Regions from separate parts of the Mesorhizobium sp. B2-6-4 genome, predicted to be linked through region 3. Evidence: predicted binding sites of a transcription regulator. Region 3 holds the regulator's gene; each other region holds the start of a gene.

The links. The regulator PhoB, encoded in region 3, activates phosphate uptake and scavenging genes when phosphate is short. The targets are predictions, from matches to a motif close to TGTCATNNANCTGTCAT.
Region 1: a site for PhoB is predicted at 2,893-2,909, ahead of FJ426_RS19380 (esterase-like activity of phytase family protein). Genes of this name have one in related genera too.
Region 2: a site for PhoB is predicted at 2,467-2,483, ahead of ppk2 (polyphosphate kinase 2). Genes of this name have one in related genera too.
Region 4: a site for PhoB is predicted at 2,621-2,637, ahead of phnC (phosphonate ABC transporter ATP-binding protein). Genes of this name have one in related genera too.

The regions. Positions count from the first base shown of each region.
Region 1 covers NZ_VFUE01000013.1:104,322-109,006, reverse strand. The annotation lists gene FJ426_RS19385 (MATE family efflux transporter) at 1-1,115, opposite strand, end outside; gene FJ426_RS19380 (esterase-like activity of phytase family protein) at 1,284-2,774, opposite strand; gene FJ426_RS19375 (FAD-dependent oxidoreductase) at 3,084-4,685, shown strand, end outside.
Region 2 covers NZ_VFUE01000012.1:149,744-154,428, reverse strand. The annotation lists gene hemB (porphobilinogen synthase) at 1-503, shown strand, start outside; gene FJ426_RS18270 (dihydrofolate reductase family protein) at 747-1,394, shown strand; gene ppk2 (polyphosphate kinase 2) at 1,438-2,358, opposite strand; gene FJ426_RS18260 (aldo/keto reductase) at 2,600-3,643, shown strand; gene FJ426_RS18255 (hypothetical protein) at 3,724-3,870, shown strand; gene FJ426_RS18250 (DUF982 domain-containing protein) at 3,898-4,131, opposite strand; gene FJ426_RS18245 (GntR family transcriptional regulator) at 4,262-4,685, opposite strand, start outside.
Region 3 covers NZ_VFUE01000027.1:62,729-67,413, forward strand. The annotation lists gene pstA (phosphate ABC transporter permease PstA) at 1-293, shown strand, start outside; gene pstB (phosphate ABC transporter ATP-binding protein PstB) at 290-1,093, shown strand; gene phoU (phosphate signaling complex protein PhoU) at 1,119-1,826, shown strand; gene phoB (phosphate regulon transcriptional regulator PhoB) at 1,846-2,535, shown strand; gene FJ426_RS28085 (ROK family protein) at 2,543-3,784, opposite strand; gene xylF (D-xylose ABC transporter substrate-binding protein) at 4,044-4,685, shown strand, end outside.
Region 4 covers NZ_VFUE01000016.1:48,788-53,472, forward strand. The annotation lists gene phnE (phosphonate ABC transporter, permease protein PhnE) at 1-643, opposite strand, end outside; gene phnD (phosphonate ABC transporter substrate-binding protein) at 702-1,610, opposite strand; gene phnC (phosphonate ABC transporter ATP-binding protein) at 1,703-2,551, opposite strand; gene FJ426_RS21795 (DapH/DapD/GlmU-related protein) at 2,811-3,428, opposite strand; gene phnL (phosphonate C-P lyase system protein PhnL) at 3,425-4,132, opposite strand; gene phnK (phosphonate C-P lyase system protein PhnK) at 4,197-4,685, opposite strand, start outside.

The DNA of each region.
Region 1 (4,685 bases), on a different contig from region 3:
ATGTGAGCGGCGATGTCTATCGCCGCGCTGTCGCGGCTCAGGAACAGGCTGAGGATCGAGCGATCGAAGACCCATAGAAGTGCCACGAGAGCACCGGTCAGCACCAGGTTGAAGCCGACGCCTGACGCTGCGATGCGGCTGATGCGGTCCCAGCGGCCGGCGCCGACGTTCTGCGCCGCCATCGAGGACACGGCCGCGCCGATGGCGAGCGCGGGCATCTGGATGTAGGTCCATAACTGCGCGGCGATGCCGTAGGCGGCGGCCACCTGCGAACCGTAGGAATTGACGATGCCCATCACCGTCAGGGCCGCGGCCGAAATCACGATCATCTGCAAACCCATCGGAACGCCCTTGAAGACGACGACGCGCAGCAAGGCGGGGTCCGGCCGCAGCAGCGCCAGATTGGCGCCGGCCAGACGCAGCGGATGCTTACGGACATAGAGCACGATCAGGATGGCAATGACGCTCACCGTCTGGCCCACAAGCGTCGAGGTCGCCGAGCCGGCGATGCCGAGCTCTGGAAACGGCCCGATGCCGCGGATGAGCAGTGGGTTCAAGATGATGTCGAGCACGACGGCGAGCGCCATAAAAAAGAACGGCGTGCGCGAATCGCCGGCGCCGCGCAGCACCGTCATGACAAAGGACAGAAGGTTCATCATCGGCACGGCGACGAAGATGATGCGCAAATAGGAGCGCGCCAGCGGCAAGGCGTCGGGCGGTGTGCCGAGCGCGCCCAGAATGGCGTCCACCCAAATCCAGCCGCAGACGGCGAACAGCACCGAGACGAAGAAGAAGAAGGTGGCGCTGGTGCCGACGATGCGGCGCGCCTCGGGCAGGTCGCGGGCGCCGACCGATTGCGCCACCAGTATGGTGGCCGCCATGCCAATGCCGAACACGGTGCCGAGGATGAGGAACAGCACCAGATTGGCATTGGAGGTGGCGGTGAGCGCGGATTCGCCGAGGAAGCGGCCGACCCAGACGGCGTTTACAGAGCCGTTGAGCGATTGCAGCACGTTGGAGCCGAGCACCGGCAGGGCGAACAGCAGGAGCGTGCGCGGAATGGGGCCGCTGGTCAGGTCACCGGTGCGCCGGCGCGCGGGCATCTTTTCATCCATGGCGGGCAATCCGGCAAAGCTGGTTCTTTTGAGTCCGGCACGCAGGATACCGCAGGCCCGACCGGGATGCACCCTTGCGAAAGGAGCGACGGCGGGCAAGGCACGCCGTCGTGCATCCGATCAAGCTTGTCGGGCAGGAGGCGCCAGGCGGCGCCTCCTGCAAGATGCTTACTTCCTGGCGAGGCCGGGAAGCGTGACCTGAAAGACAAGGAACATGGTGTCGACATCGGCGCCGTCCTCGGCCTTGTAGGGCGCGCCGACCTGGAAACCGTCCTGGGCGAGGAAATCGTTGTCGTTGGCGACGAACAGGAAATAGTCGTCGGGCAGCTTCGGATCGAGCACGCTTGCCAGCGACATCGCTTCCCACTTCTCCGAGAGGTTGTCCTTGTCATTGGGCGCGCCATTGTGCAGGCCGAAGCGGGCAAGCTCGGCCTTGTCGTTGATGTCGATGAACGGCGTCAGCCTTGCCGGCGTCACCGACGGATCGAGCACGCCCTTGGGCGCCACCGGCTTGTCGGCGGCATCGAAGGGACCGCCGGCGATGTCGGTCGCGCCGGAAAGGTCGACAATGTCGATCTTGCGATACAGCGACTCCTCGCCCTTCAGGCCCTGGCCGTTGCCGCTGTCGCGCGCCAGCATCAGGAAAGCGGTATCCGACAGCGCCACGATCTCGCTTTGCGCAGCCACCTTGGTCTTGCCCTTGGCGTCCTTGAACACCGGCAGCGGCACGACATATTCATGTGCCAGCTTGAGATGGGCAAGATCGGAGGCGTCATAGATCAGCGCCCTGGTGTTCTGGCGCGTCGAGGCCGAATCGCCGCCGTCCTGCCGGGTCGCCGACTGCAAGACCGCGATTACGAACTTGCCGTCCGGCGTCATTGCCATGCCTTCGAGGCCCTGATTGTTCTGGCGGCCGGTTTCGGGATCCTTTGGGTCGGGTTCGGCAGCACCTGGGCCCGGATTGTCGGAAGCAAAATTGGCCGTGCCGTGGCGCATCGGCACGAGCGCGGCCGGAGGCTGGGTCGCCGACATCAGACGGCCGTCGGCGGAGAAGCGGTAGATGTCGGGACCGTATTCGTCGGAGACGAGCATGGTGCCGTCGGGCAGCCGCACGATCGCCTCGTTGTCGAGCGCGAGCTTGCCATTGTCGGCCTGCGGCAGGACAGGCATGTCGCCGGCGGCGGGACGCACGCCGTTCAGCGGGTCGAGACCGCTGGCGTCGGCGCCCTTGTCGTCGGTCAGGAGCATGGTGTCGGCGAGCGTCGCCTTGACGCCGGTCTGCTCCTGGCCGGCCGCGGGCGCGGCACCTGGCGCCACCGGGGCGAACTCGATGTTGATCGTGTTGAGGCGCGGCCGGTAGTCGGTGGTACCGACGACGTTATAACCGCGGTCGGGCAGCAGCCACAGCGAGCCTCTGTAGGTGCCGGCATCATGCGTCCAGCCCGCGGTGTCGATCGACATGCCGGAGCCGGAGCCGAAGGTCTCGCCGAACCTGTCGCGCTGGCCGGCCGGGATGCGGCCAACCCCCACCAGCCCCTTGTTGACGAAACTGGCGCCGCCGACGCTGGCCGAGCTGTCGGCGAAGGCGGGCAGCGAAACGGCCGAGGCCGCCAGCGCGGCGACCAGCAGCCGCAACGAGAATGAGCGTAGATGCGTCATGGATATCCCCTTGATGACAAAGCGCCGGGACGGCGGAATTCTGAGGTTGCCTGGCGGCGGCGAGGCTGCCGCCCTGGAGGGCCGCTTGTGCCCTCGGCAAGCGGTCTAAGGCGCGAACATGATGCTTGCATGACAGTTGGTGACGCATTCGCGTCGGCCCGCCGCGACGCTGCTGGGGAAGTGCGGCCGCGCCGGAAAATCGATCGTTCCAACACAGGTTCGACAGCGTCCAGGAGCTGTTCGCAGTACTAGACACTTATGTACAGTACGTATATGGTGCCGGTTTCGGACAGTCCGGGGAGGGAAGCCTTGAAGTCTCACTACCGCGCAGTCGTCATCGGGGGAGGAGTGGTGGGCGCTTCGGTGCTCTATCACCTGGCGCGGTTCGGCTGGTCGGATGTGGCGCTGATCGAGCGCGCCGAACTGACGGCGGGGTCGACTTGGCATGCGGCGGCGGGGTTCCACGCGCTCAATGCCGACCCCAATGTCGCCGCGCTGCAGGATTACACCATCAACCTTTACCGCGAGATCGAGGCCGAATCCGGCCAGGACGTCGGCCTGCACATGACCGGCGGCGTCAACATCGCCAGCGATCCGGCGCGCTGGGAGTGGCTGAAATCGGCCTGGGCGGTATTCCAGTCGGTCGGCATCGAGACCGCCCGGCTGGTGACGCCTGACGAGATCAAGGCGATCTGCCCGATCGTCGACGTCACCGGCGTGCTTGGCGGCCTCTACGATTCCAACGAGGGCCATCTCGACCCTTACGGCACGACGCATGCGTATGTCGGTGCCGCCAAGAAGCGCGGCGCCGACGTGATCCTGCGCAACCGCGTGGTCGAGCTGAAGGCGCGCGCCGACGGCCATTGGGACGTGGTCACAGAGCAACGCACCATCACCGCCGAGCATGTCGTGAATGCCGGCGGGTTGTGGGCCAAGCAACTCGGCCGCATGGCTGGGGTTGAACTGCCGGTGACGCCGATGGAGCACCATTATTTCGTCACCGAGGACATTCCGGAAGTCGCTGCCCTCGACAAGGAGATCGGCCTGGCCGTCGATCTCGACGGCTTTTCCTATCTGCGGCAGGAGCGCAAGGGCGTGCTGCTCGGCGTCTACGAGCAGAACCCGAAGCACTGGAACATGGACGGCGCGCCGTGGGATTACGGCATCGAGCTCATCCCCGAAGACATCGACCGCATCGGCCCGGAACTTGCCAAGGCGCATGAGCGCTTCCCTTGCCTGGCGACGGCAGGCATCCGCAAATGGGTCAACGGCGCCTTCACCTTCACCCCGGACGGCAATCCGATCGTCGGGCCGGTCCGCGGCCTGAAGAATTACTGGGTCGCCTGCGGCGTCATGGCCGGCTTCAGCCAGGGCGGCGGCGTCGGCAAGTCGCTGGCCGAGTGGATGATTTACGGCGAGCCGCAGGCCGACATTTTCGGCATGGACATCGCCCGCTACGGCGCCTTCGCCGCAAACCGGGAATATCTCAGGCAGACGACGCGACAGTTTTATTCTCGTCGTTTCGTCATGACCTTTCCCAACGAACGGCTGCCTGCGGGCCGGCCGCTGAAACGCCCCGGCGCCTATGACGGCATGAGTGCGGCGGGCTGCGAATGGACGGCCTCCTGGGGGCTGGAAATCCCCGCCTATTTCGCGCCGATGGGATTCCGCGAGGAGACGACGCTCAGGCGTTCCAACGCCTTCGACATCGTCGGTGACGAGGCGCTGCAAGTCCGGCGCGCCGCCGGCCTCATCGATATCTCGGCCTATGCGCGCTACGCGATCACGGGACCGGGCGCGGAGGCCTGGCTCGACAGGCTGCTGGCCTGCAGGCTGCCGAAGGCGGGACAGGCGAGGCTGGCGCCGATGCTCGGGCCGGACGGGCGGCTGAAGGGCGATCTCACCGTCTTC
Region 2 (4,685 bases), on a different contig from region 3:
CCGACATCATCGCGCCGTCCGACATGATGGACGGCCGCATCGGAGCGATCCGCGACGCGCTCGACGCAAACGGTTTTCAGGACGTGGCGATCATGTCCTATGCGACGAAATTCGCCTCCGCCTTCTACGGGCCGTACCGCGAGGCGGTCGGCACGGCCGGCCTGCTCAAGGGCGACAAGAAGACCTATTACATCGACCACGCCAATTCCGACGAAGCGGTGCGCGAAGCCGAGCAGGACCTGGCCGAAGGCGCGGACATGCTGATGGTCAAGCCCGGCCTGCCCTATCTCGATATCATCCGCAGGCTGAAGGACGAATTTGCGATGCCGACCTTCGCCTACCAGGTGTCGGGCGAATATTCGATGATCAAGGCGGCGGGCGCCAATGGCTGGATCGACGGCGAAAAGGTCATGCTGGAATCGCTTCTTGCCTTCAAACGCGCCGGCTGCGACGGCATTTTGACCTATTTCGCCCCTGAGGTGGCGGAGATGCTGAGAGCATAGTTTCCCCAGCGCCTTCAAACCATATGCTCTTCATGGACCCACCGGCAAATGAGCCGGTATAGCGGCTGTCTCGGCAACCGCCATTTTGGCATCCGCACCAACCATCAGGCAACACTCTGGACATCGCATAGGCGAAGTACGGATATGCATCTTTTCGATCGCGGAAAATACTACTTGCAATTTGCAATCGGTTTGCTAGAAAGTAACTGCTTGCAAAATACAACTGGTCTGAGGAGGCTTTCCATGTCCAGACTTCGCGTCAACGCATTCACCTTGTCGCTCGACGGTTACGGCGCCGGTCCCGACCAGGATTTGAAAAACCCGCTCGGCGTCGGTGGGGAAGCCCTGCACAAATGGATGATCGGTACCCGCACCTTCCGCAAGATGGTGCTCGGAGACGATGGCGGCACAACCGATATCAACGAGGCGTTCGCGGCGCGCAGCTTCGAGAATGTCGGCGCCTGGATCCTCGGCCGCAACATGTTCGGGCCGATCCGCGGCGAATGGCCTGACGAAAACTGGAAGGGCTGGTGGGGCGACAACCCGCCCTATCATGTGCCGGTCTTCGTGCTGACCCACCATGCGCGCGAGCCGATCGTCATGGAGGGCGGCACGACCTTTTACTTCATTACGGATGGCATCCATTCGGCGCTCGAGCAGGCAAGGGCAGCGGCCAATGGCAGCGATGTGCGGGTCGGCGGCGGCGTCGCCACCATCCGGCAGTACCTCCAGGAGAGGCTCATCGACGAGATGCATCTGGCGATCTCGCCGGTGCTGCTCGGCTCCGGCGAGCACCTCTTCGCCGATCTCGACATGGTCAAGCTTGGCTACCGCTGTACCGAACAGACCGCGACGCCCGACGCCACACATGTGGTTATCGAGCGAGCCTAGCCTGACGCGGGTGCCGCTCTCGAGCGACACCCGCTCGCCTCACTCAATACTTCTCCGGCACGTAAAGCTCGCGCGGCAGCACCTGGCGCTCGTATTCGGGATTGAAGACGCGCTCGGGCAGCGTGATCTCCTCGTGCGGCACCTCTTCGTAGGGAACCTGCTGCAAGAGGTGGTCGATGCAGTTCAGCCGGGCGCGCTTCTTGTCGTTGCCCTCGACGATGAACCAGGGCGCCTCCGGAATGTTGGTACGGGCGAAGGTCTCTTCCTTGGCCTTGGTGTACTGTTCCCAGCGCACCCGCGACTGCAGGTCCATCGGCGACAGCTTCCACTGCTTCATCGGATCGTGGATGCGCATCAGGAAGCGCATCTGTTGTTCCTCGTCGGTGATCGAGAACCAGTATTTGACCAGCGTGATGCCCGAACGGACCAGCATGCGCTCGAACTCCGGCACGTCACGGAAGAATTCCTCCACCTGATCGGCCCCGGCGAAACCCATCACCCGCTCGACGCCGGAGCGGTTGTACCAGGAGCGGTCGAACAGAACGATCTCGCCGCCGGCCGGCAGGTGCGGCACATAACGCTGGAAATACCATTGCGACGTCTCTCGCTCGGTCGGTGCCGGAAGCGCCACGACGCGGCAGATGCGCGGGTTGAGCCGCTGGGTGATGCGCTTGATGACGCCGCCCTTGCCAGCCGAATCGCGGCCTTCGAAGATCACCACAAGCTTCTTCTTGTGGTAGGCGACCCAGGATTGCAGCTTGATCAGCTCGGATTGCAGCCCGATCAGGTCGCGAAAATACTGCATGCGGTCGATAGAAGGCGGATGCGCGTTCTTGTAGATCCTGGCGATCTCCAGCGACAGCGCCGGTTCCGACATCTCCAGTTCATAGTCCTCGTCGAGCGTGTCGGCGAGTTCGGCTTCCAGCCAGTCCCGGGCGCCGGACTTGGGTATGGATTCATTCATCTGGTGTTCCTCCATCTGCAAGCTGCCGCCTCCGGCAACGACCGGGCGCACTGGGTCGCGTCCTGACGGCGGCGCGCAACGCCCTGATCGACTGAGTATAGGCCGGCAATGACGGTTTTATTGCAGGGGCACGCCACGGCCGCTCATCGGTGTGCTGGGGCCGGAGGGCGACAAGCCGCACGGATTGTCCTACAAATCCAGCAACCTGATCGGGCCATTCTTCTCAATCGCGAGGACTGACATGGAATACCGCACTCTCGGCCGTTCCGGCCTGAAGGTTTCGGCGCTGACGATGGGCACCATGACCTTTGGCGGCGCCGGCCCGTTCGCGGCTGTGGGCAACAGCGATCTCGCCGAGGCGAAGCGCATGATCGATCTGTGCATCGATGCCGGCATCAATCTCATCGACACGGCCAATGTCTATTCGGACGGCCTGTCGGAGGAGATCATCGGCGAGGCACTCGGCGGCAAGCGCAGGAACGACGTGCTGATCGCCTCGAAGGCGCGCATGCGCATCGGCGACGGTCCCAATGACGAAGGCCTGTCGCGCCATCATTTGATCCGCGAATGCGAGAAAAGCCTTAAGCGGCTCAAGACCGACGTCATCGACATCTATTTCCTGCACGAATGGGACGGCGTGACGCCACTCGAAGAGACCATCGCCGCGCTCGACACGCTGGTCGGCCAGGGGAAGATCCGCTATGTCGGCTGCTCCAACTATTCCGGCTGGCAGGTGATGAAGGCGCTCTCCATCAGCGACACCCGCCATCAGCCGCGCTTCGTCACCCAGCAGATCCACTACACGCTCGAAGCACGCGAAGCCGAATACGAGCTGCTGCCGATCTCGGTCGACCAGGGATTGGGCGTGCTGGTGTGGAGCCCGCTGGCGGGCGGCCTGCTGTCGGGCAAGTATCACCGTGACAGCCCGACCGCGCGCCAGGTCGCCGGCTGGTCCGAACCGCCGATCCGCGACGAGGACCGGCTGTGGCGGATCGTCGATGTGCTGGTCGAAATCGGCAAGGCCCGCGGTGTGTCCGCCGCACAGGTGGCGCTTGCCTGGCTGCTTGGCCGGCCGGCTATCAGCTCGCTTGTGATCGGCGGGCGCAACGAGGCCCAGTTCAGGGACAATATCGCGGCGGCCAGCCTGACGCTGGCCGGCGAGGAACGTGATCGCCTCGACGCGGTCAGCCGCCCGCCCCTGCTCTATCCCTATTGGCATCAGCAGCTGACGGCAAAGGAGCGTTTCGGCGCCGCCGACCTTGTGATCGACCGAAGCAGCTTATAGGAACCCTGGTGCCGGCTCCGAGACGTCGGAAGGCGAACGACGCGTAGTCAGCCCACAAGAACAGCAAAAAAGGAGCCGCTATGGCACGAGCACCAAATTACGATCAGGAACGCAAGGAACGCGATCGCCAGAAGGCGGCCAAGAAGGCCGAAAAGCTGGCGGCCAAGGCTGCGGCGCGGGAGCGTCAGAAACCCGAGACTGACGCCGAGACTGAAACAGAGGAGTGACGGCGCGCGGCGGCAATCCGGCCTGGATCAGGCCGGCGCCTTGTCGCTGACGAAGACGTCCACTTCACGCGCCGCCGCGATAAAGGCGCGCCTTGCGTTCATGGCCGGCTTGTCGCCGGCCAGCGCATCGTGGCAGGCCTGCAGCGCCGCGCGATGCTTGGGAGTGCGCTTGCCGGGCCAGCTGTTCATGAGATAGTCGGAAGCCTCGCGGGCCGAGCGTAAGAGCTGTGTACTTCCCGCCGTGACTGATTTGACGGTCACGGGTACTTCAAATCGGTTGTTTTCCATCGCCCGGTCCTACGCCATCGGCGTCCGCGAAGCGAGGCCGAAAGTGGGGCTCGGGGCCGGTGGTCCTTTTTTCGGCGGCGAGTGGCCTGCCCTGCAGGCCGCATTATGCCGCCACGACGGCAAATCCCCTGGCGCGAAGGCCGCGGCGATCATTGGCCAGCGACGTCAACAGACGGTCGCGACTGCCCACGATATGCTGCGAGAGCAAGCGCGCGGCTTCCTGTGCATCGCCGCTCCGCACGGCGGCCAGGATGGCATGATGTTCGGCCCAGGCGCGGCCAAGGGCCGCTCCATCGCGTACCTCCAGCCAACGGGCGCGCGAAAGCCTGGTCATCGCGTCGCGGACGGCCCGAAACAGGAATTCATTGCCGGACAGTCGCGCCAGCTCGATGTGGAAATCCATGCCGACGCGATGCCATTCCTCGCGCGGAGTGTCGTCGTCGCAGGAGACGAGCATAGCCTCGATGACATCGACGGCACTTCTGTCGGCAAGCCCGCATGTCAGCCGCAAGGCCGCGACCTCGACC
Region 3 (4,685 bases):
CGGTCGCCTACCGTGCGGCGCTGTCGGGTATCGTCACTGGCATATTGCTGGCCATCGCCCGCATTTCCGGCGAGACGGCGCCGCTGCTCTTCACGGCGCTCAACAACCAGTTCTGGTCGAGTAATCTCAATGCGCCGATGGCCAGCCTGCCCGTCACTATCTTCCAGTTCGCTCTCAGCCCCTACGAGGAATGGCAGCAGCTGGCGTGGACCGGCGCACTCATAATCACCCTTACGGTTCTCGGGCTGAGCATCTTCGCCCGCAGCCTTACCGGACGCAGAGAGGACAGATGAAACCGATGTTGTCCACCGAGTTGAACACGCCCGAAGTCGCGGTCGAGAAAGCCAAGATCGAGGTCAAGAACCTCAATTTCTACTATGGCCAGTCGAAGGCGCTGAAGGATATCAGCCTGTCGCTGCCCGAGCGCAGCGTCACCGCCTTCATCGGGCCTTCGGGCTGCGGGAAGTCGACGCTGCTGCGCGTCTTCAACCGCATCTATGAGCTCTACCCGAGGCAGAGCGCCGAGGGCCAGGTGCTGCTCGACGGCCAGAATATCCTCGACCGCTCGCAGGACCTCAACCTGCTCAGGACCAAGATCGGCATGGTGTTCCAGAAGCCGACGCCGTTCCCGATGTCGATCTACGAGAACATCGCCTTCGGCGTCAGGCTCTATGAGAAGCTCAGCAAGGCGGAGATGGACGGCCGTGTCGAGCAGGCGCTGAAGCGCGCGGCACTGTGGAGCGAGGTCAAGGACAAGCTCAACGCCAGCGGCCTCAGCCTTTCGGGCGGCCAGCAGCAGCGCCTCTGCATCGCCCGCACTGTGGCGGTAAAGCCGGAGGTCATCCTGCTCGACGAGCCTGCCTCGGCGCTCGATCCGCTGTCGACCGCCAAGATCGAGGAGCTGATCGACGAGTTGCAGGCCGATTATACGATCGTCATCGTCACCCACAACATGCAGCAGGCGGCGCGCGTGTCGAAGCAGACCGCCTTCATGTATCTGGGCGAGCTGGTCGAGTTCGACCGCACCGAGAAGATCTTCACGTCGCCCCGCGAGAAGCGCACGCAGGACTATATCACCGGCCGCTTCGGCTGATCCCAGGCATACGAGGACCAAGATCATGGCCGAACACACAGTCGCAGCCTTTGACGAAGATCTCGGACAGATCAGCAGGCTGATCCGCGACATGGGCGATCTCGCCTCATCGATGGTCGGCGGCGCGACCAAGGCGCTCCTGAATTCCGACAACGCGCTCGCCCAGCGCGTCGTCTCCGACGACGCGATCATGGATGCGCGCCAGCGCGAACTCGACGACCGCGCCATCACCCTGATCGCCAAGCGGCAGCCCATGGCGGACGATCTGCGCCATGTCGTCGGCTCGATCCGCATGGCGGGCGATCTCGAACGCATCGGCGATCTCGCCAAGAACATCGCCAAGCGCGTCGGCACCGTCGGCCTTGCCGCCACGCCGCGCGACCTGTCGCACTCCATCGACGCCATGGCGCAGCTTGTGCTGATCCAGGTGCAAGGCGTGATCGAGGAGTATGCGGCGCGCGATGCCGCGGCACTTGCCAAGCTGCGCGCCGACGATGAACGCATCGACGTCAAATACACGTCGGTCTTCCGCGAGCTGCTGACCTACATGATGGAGGATCCGCGCAACATCACCGCCTGCACGCATCTTTTGTTCTGCGCCAAGAATCTCGAGCGCATCGGCGATCACGTGACCAACATTGCCGAAAATGCCTATTATGTGCTGACCGGCACGCAATTGCCCGCCAATCGCCCGAAGCAGGACGAGACGGCGATGTCGGCGCCAGCGGCTTGACGGCAGGGGTGACCAGTCGATGATCGCGCCACGCATCATGGTGGTGGAGGACGAGGAGCCGCTGGGTGTGCTGCTCCGTTACAATCTGGAATCGGAGGGTTACCAGGTCGAGGTGGTGACGCGCGGCGACGAGGCCGAGATCCGCCTGCAGGAGAATGTGCCCGACCTTCTGGTGCTCGACTGGATGGTGCCGGCGGTTTCCGGCATCGAGCTCTGCCGCCGTCTCCGGATGCGGCCCGAGACCGAGCGGCTGCCGATCATCATGCTGACGGCGCGCGGCGAGGAAAGCGACCGGGTGCGCGGTCTCTCCACCGGCGCCGACGACTATCTGGTCAAGCCGTTCTCAACGCCGGAATTCATGGCACGCGTCAAGGCGCTGCTGCGCCGCGCCAAGCCCGAAGTTCTGTCCAGCGTGCTCAAGGTCGGCGACATCGTGCTCGACCGTGAATCGCACCGGGTCTACCGCAAGAAAAGCGAGATCCGGCTCGGGCCGACCGAGTTCCGCCTGCTCGAATTCATGATGCGACATCCCGGCCGCGTGTTCTCGCGCAGCCAACTGCTCGACAATGTCTGGGGCGAAACGATCTATATCGACGAGCGCACCGTGGACGTGCATGTCGGCCGGCTGCGCAAGGCGGTCAACAACGGCCGCATGCCTGACGTGATCCGCACCATTCGGGGCGCGGGGTACGCGATCCGCGAAGACTAGGGATATGTCACGCAACGTTCTCGCCTATGCCTGATTTCGCCTGTGCCCCCGGCGCGAAAATTTCCTGGTCGACGAAGGTTAGCGCGCGCATGGCGCAGCCCTCGCGGATCAGCGGCAGTTCGTTCGGCTCGGTGTCGAAGGAAATCGATTTCGAGTGCTGGCCGCCGGCGGTCTGGGCAATGGCCTCGCGCAGAGCCGGCTCGATCAGGTCGAAGGCGGCGGCGCTGACGCCGACCATGGCGACCGGCGCCGGATCGATCAGGGCGAACAGGCTGCCAAGGCCGTAACCCAGCGCCTCGCCGGCCTTGCGGTAGGCTTCGCGCTCCGGCCCGTCCTTTTCGCGCGCCGAGGCCGCCAGGGTGCGCATGTCGGCGTCGCTGACGTCGACGGGCTGGGTGTCCTCGCCAAGCTGCCTCGCGTTGCGCCAAATGGCATAGTTGCCGGCATAGGCCTCGACGCAGCCGCGCCGCCCGCAGCGGCAGAGCGCCCCGCCGGGGCGATGGATCATGTGGCCGAACTCGCCTCCGGATGAATGGGTGCCGGTGAACAGTTCACCCTTCAGCACCAAGCCCATGCCGATGCCGTGCGACAAAAGTATGGCGATGAAGTCGTCGCGGTAGCGCTGGGGATCGCGCCAGCGCAGCGCCACCGCCATCATGTTGCAATCGTTCTCCATGGTGGCGGGAATGCCGAACTCGGCCTCCAGTATGTCGGCGAAGGCGATGTCGGTCTGCGGCGTGATCGGCGACCACAGCATGGCGCGCGCATCCGTGTCGGTGATGCCCTGGATCGCCAGCGCGATACGGGCGATGCTGCCGACGTCGAGGTCGGGATCCTCGAACCGCCGCCTGACGATGGCCACGCATTCGCCGATCAGCGCCTCGCGTGACAGGGTCAGCGTGTCCAGCCGGCGCTGCTCCTCAGATATCACCTGGCCGGCATAGTCGATGACTGCGACGGAGAGGAAATTCAGCGACAGCACAACGGTCATCACCGCCGCGGCTTCAGGGTTGAGGCTGAGGCCGACCTGCGGCCGGCCGCGTTTCAGCGCACCGGCCTCGCTCGGCTTGCTCTGCGCCAGGATGCCTTCGCCAATCAGGTCGGAGGAGATCGCCGATATGGTGGAATGGCTGAGCCCGGTGGTCGCGGCAATCTCGGTGCGCGAGGGCTGCCCGGCACGGCGCACGGCCGCGATCACCATCGCCCGGTTGCGTCGGCGCAAATCATCGTGGCGGATTCCGACCGACATGTTTCTCGCATCCTCCCCGTCGCCGCGTTCTCTCCCCAGGATCCCGACGACCGTCAAATACTGGCAGAACCGGCCTTGGCTGTCATTATTTATTCCGGAGCTCGAAAAAAATTCACGAGGACATCAAAATACATCAGAATCGACGTTGACAGTGTTCCGACGATGGACCAGTGTTTTTTCGAGGCTCGAAAAAATAGAGCCTTTGTGCCGGCCTACGGGCCTGTTTGGTCGCGCCATACGCGGCGCAGGGAGGATTAAGATGAAGAGATTCACAGCCGCCATCCTGGCGGGTGTCGCCATGTCGCTGACGCTCGCGTCGGTCGCGCAGGCGAAGGACAAGGTCATCGGCGTTTCCTGGTCGAACTTCCAGGAAGAGCGCTGGAAGACCGACGAGGCCGCCATGAAGAAGGCGATCGAAGCCGCCGGCGACAAGTATATTTCCGCCGACGCCCAGTCCAATCCCGGCAAGCAGCTCACCGACGTCGAGAGCCTGATCTCCCAGGGCGCCAATTCGCTGATCATCCTGGCGCAGGACGCCTCCGCCATCGGCCCGGCGGTGCAGAAGGCGCTCGACGAAGGCATTCCGGTCGTCGGCTATGACCGCCTGATCGAGAACAAGGACGTCTTCTATCTCACCTTCGACAACAAGGAAGTCGGCCGCATGCAGGCCCGCGAAGTGTTCAAGGTGAAGCCGGAAGGCAACTACGTCTTCATCAAGGGCTCGGGTGCCGATCCGAATGCCGATTTCCTGTTCTCGGGCTCCATGGAAGTGCTCAAGGACGCCATCGACAGCGGCAAGATCAAGAATGTCGGCGAAGCCTATACGGATGGCTGGCTGCCGGCCAACGCGCAGAAGAACATGGAGCAGTTCCTGACCGCCAACGACAACAAGGTCGACGCG
Region 4 (4,685 bases), on a different contig from region 3:
CGGCGCGCATGTCGATATTCTCGTTGATCTCATAGAACAGCTTGCCCAACGCGCCGATCGAATGCAGGCCGATGGCGATGATGGCGGCGATCGGGCCGATCGAGACGATGGCCGCGAACAGGCCGGCGATGACGATCTCGGGAAAGGCGCGCAGCAGTTCCATGACGCGCTTGACGACAAGCCGCAGCAGCGGATGCGGCGTTAGGTTGCGCGCCGCGATGAAGGAGAACGGCACGGCGAAGACGAAACCGATAGATGTCGAGACCAGCGCCACGTTAAGCGTGGTCAGCATCAGCTCGAAATATTCGGGGATGTAGAAACCGCCCCAGACATAGGCGCGGCCGAGCGGAAAGTTGAATTCCTGCGTGCCGGTGTCATGCGGCGAGGCGATGTCGAACAGCGCCCGCCAGACATCGTTCCAGTCCTTGGGAACGAGCCAGCTCAGGAAATCCAGTATGTGCGGAAGCCGGTCGAAGAAGTGTCCGGCATTGGCATCGTCGGCGAACCACATGGTGCCGCCGAGTGCGACCAACAGCAGGCCGACGCCGATGGCGGTGTAGAGCCGGCGCAAGGAGGTCTGGCGACGCCAGGCGTCGGCCATCTGGTGCGTGGCGCCGGAAGGAGCTGTCAGGGAAAGGGTCATGATCGGAGATGCAAGAAGGGCGGCGTTTTCTCGACGCCGCCCTTCCTGATTTCTGCCTTTAGCCGCCGATGGCTGCCTTACGGGCTTCGACGATGACGTTATAGAAATCCGCCTTCACCGGAACGTAGCCGGTAAAATCACCGCCTTCGACGCCTTCGAAGCAAGCCTTGTCCTTCTTGGGCAGGTCGGTGAAGAAGGCCGCCAGCTTGGCCGTCATCTCGTCGCCGAGCGCCGTGCGCACGACCAGCGGACCGTTCGGGATCAGGCCCGAGCGCCAGACCTCGACGAAGTCGTTGGGGTCGACGGCGCCCTTGGCGACTTCCTTGTGGAAGGTGCCGGAGGTGTAGCCGTCCTTGAAGTCGCCGATGCCGGAGGAATCGTCCACGGCCACGTCGACCTTGCCGTCTCGCACGGCGAGCACATTGTTCTCATGGCCGCCATTGAACTGGGTCGAGGCGAAGAAGGTCTCGTTCGACGCGCCCGTGTCCTTCGGAATCTGCGTCAGCGGGATCAGATAGCCGGAGGTCGAATCCGGATCGGCGTAGCCGAGCTTCTTGCCCTTGGCCGACTTGATGTCGGTGATGCCGGAAGACTTCAGCGCCAGGCCGATCGAATAGTAGCCGGTCGCGCCGTCGGTCTGCTGGGTGGTGAGGATCGGGGTCACCGCCTTGGGATCCTTGAGGACGACGCTGGCATAGCCGGAAGCGCCGAGTTCGGCGAAGTCGAGCGTGCCGCCGAGAAGGCCCTGGATGACACCGTCATAGTCGGCGGCCGGAAACAGCGAGACCTTCTCGAAGCCGAATTCGGCCTTCAGGTGATCGGCGAGGCACTGGTAGTTGCGCAGCCGGTCGGTTTCGTTCTCGCCGCCGAGGATGCCGACGCGGAATTCCTTCATATCGGCGGCATGCGCCGCGCCGGTGGCCATTGCGAGCACCGAAACGGCGCTGAAAACCATCTTCCTGAACATCTGATTTCTCTCCTGTAGGTTCCGGCCCCGCGCCGGCGGCGTTGGTGATTTTGACGGGTGCCCTGACGCGGGCTGGCGATCCATGTCCGCTCTCAGTAACCCGGGAACGCGGGTTCGAGCGGTCCGGCAGATGCGGCGATCTTTTGCTTGAAGGCAACGCTGGTGGAGGTGATGGCCTCGGAGATTTCGCCGCCATTGCTGTCGGCGCCATAGACGAGACGGACGGCCTCGCGGTTAAGCTCCTCCGGCGGCCCGTCGAACACGACCTTGCCCGCGGCCATGCCGATGATGCGGTTGCAATAGGTACGGGCGGTGTCCAGCGTGTGCAGGTTGGTGACCACGGTGATGCCTTCGCGCAAATTGATGTCCTGCAGCGAATCCATCACCACCTTGGCGTTGAGCGGGTCGAGCGAAGCGATCGGCTCGTCGGCCAGGATCACCCGGGGCTGCTGCATCATGGCGCGGGCAATGGCGACACGCTGCTGCTGGCCGCCCGACAAGGTGCCGGCGGGCTGCAGCGCGGTACGGGCGATGTCGAGCCGCTCGAGGGCCGCGACCGCCTGCGCACATTCGGTTCGCGAGAACATGCCGAAAAGGTTCGACAGGGTCGGACGATGGTTCAGCCGGCCGAGCAGCACATTGGTCAGCACGTCGAGGCGCGGCACAAGGTTGAATTGCTGGAAGATCATGGCGCAGTCGCGCTGCCAGCGCCTGAGCGGCGAACCGCGCAATTGCGAGACCTCGGCTCCGTCGAAGAAAATCGATCCATGGCTGGGATCGATGAGGCGGTTGATCATACGCAGAAGGGTCGACTTGCCGGCGCCGGAACGGCCGATGACGCCGACCATCTGACCCTGCGGGATCGAGATGCTGACATCGTTAACGGCGGTGTTCTTGCCAAATCGTCGGGTGACGCTGCGGATTTCGAGCGTGGCTGACATGGTGCGTTCCCGTCCAGTCGCGGTTGAAGGTCCTGTTGACCCTCGCTAGCGCAGCGCCATGAACCTGCGGTGTCGGATTGATGTCAGTTTTGTTACCACCCACAGCCGCGTCGCGCGCGATCAGGCCAGGACCATCAGTTCCTCGAAATGCTCCACGTCCCTGAAACTGCGGAAGGCAGGCGGCTTGAGAAGACAGCCCCCTGCCCGAACTCTATGTAAGGGATGCGAATAGTGAGCAGCCCTATTCCATTCACCACCGTCATCCACCGTATTTTTCCAGGAAAGCTTCGGCCTCGAGCTGACGGAAATCGTCGAGTGCGGCGCGCAGCCTTGCATGGTCCCAATCCCACCAGGCAAGCGCCTGGTAGCGCTCGGCGGTGCGGCGGTCGAAGCGCTCGCGGATCGGCTTTGCCGGCACGCCGGCGACGATGGTGTAGGGAGCGACATCCTTCGATACCACCGCTCCGGCGCCGACGGCGGCGCCATCGCCGACGGTGATGCCGGGCAGGACTGTCGAGCCATGGCCAAGCCATGTGTCGTGGCCGATTGTGACGCGCCTGGCGCGGCGCTCAGCGAAAAATTCGCTCTCGTGTTCGGCATCGTCCCAATAGTCCGATGCGCGGTAGGTGAAATGGTGCAGCGTCGGCCGCCAGGTCGGGTGGTTGGTGGCGTTGATGCGCACGCTTGCCGCGATGTTGGAGAATTTGCCGATCGTCGCACACCAGACGGCGCAGTCCTGCATCATGTAGGAATAGTCGCCGAGTTCGCTTTCCGAAACCCGACAGCGGTCGGCGATTTCGGTCCACCGGCCAAGCGTCGAATTCTCCACGTCCGCCGTCGGGTGGACCAGCGGCGTCTCCGACAATTTCCTGCTCATGCGGCGAGCTTTCCCGGGGCGAAGGCGGTGACGTCGATGATGCGGTCGGCCACCGCTTCGCGCACATCATGGTCGTGGAAGATGCCGAGCAGGGCGACGCCTGCCGCCTTCTTGGCGGCGATGAGTTCGATCACCACATCGCGGTTCCTTGCGTCGAGCGAAGCGGTCGGCTCGTCGAGCAGCAGGATCGGGTGCCCGGTGATGAAGCCACGCGCGATGTTGACGCGCTGCTGCTCGCCGCCGGAGAAGGTCGCCGGCGGCAATGCCCAGAGTTTTTCCGGCAGGTTAAGCTGCGCCAGCAGGGCGCGCGCCTTGCTTCTTGCTGCTTCGCGATCCTCACCGCGCTCTACGAGCGGCTCAGCGACGACGTCGAGCGCCGATACGCGGGGCACGGTGCGCAGGAACTGGCTGACATAGCCGATGGTCTGGCGGCGCACGGCAAGCACGGTGCGCGGGCTGGCGCTGGCAAGGTCGATCAGCCCGTCTTCGTGCGTGACGATGATCTGGCCTTCGTCGACGGCGTAATTGCCGTAGAGCATCTTCAGGATCGAGCTCTTGCCGGCCCCGGACGGGCCGCCGAGCACGGTGCATTCACCGGCGCGGATCGAGAAGGAGACACCGGCGACGACAGGCAGTTTGATGCCGTCGCGCAGATGCATGGTGAAGCTCTTGGCGACGTCGGAAACAACGAGAGGCGTCGGCATCAGAAGGTACTCCAATCGTTATCCGTTTGCGGGCAGGACAGAGGGGGGTGACTTGGCGCCATCGTCAAACCTGCAGAATCGAGGAAACAAGTAATTGCGTGTACGGCGCGCGCGGGTCGTCGAGCACGCGGTCGGTGAGGCCGCTTTCGACGACGCGGCCGTCCTTCATCACCATCATGCGCTGCGACAAAAGCCGCGCCACCGCGAGGTCATGGGTGACGACGATGGCGGCGAGGCCGAGATCGGTGACGAGGCCGCGCAAGAGATCGAGCAGGCGCGCCTGCACCGAGACGTCGAGGCCGCCTGTCGGTTCATCCATGAACACCAGCCGCGGGCCGGTGACGAGGTTGCGGGCGATCTGCAGGCGCTGGCGCATGCCGCCGGAAAAGGCGCGCGGCTCGTCGTCGATGCGATCTTCCTCGATCTCGACGCGCGACAGCCAGTCGACGGCGGTGGCGCGGATCTTGCCGTAGTGGCGTTCGCCCACCGCCATCAAGCGTTCGCCGACATTGGCGCCGGCCGACACCGTCATGCGCAAGCCGTCGGCCGGATT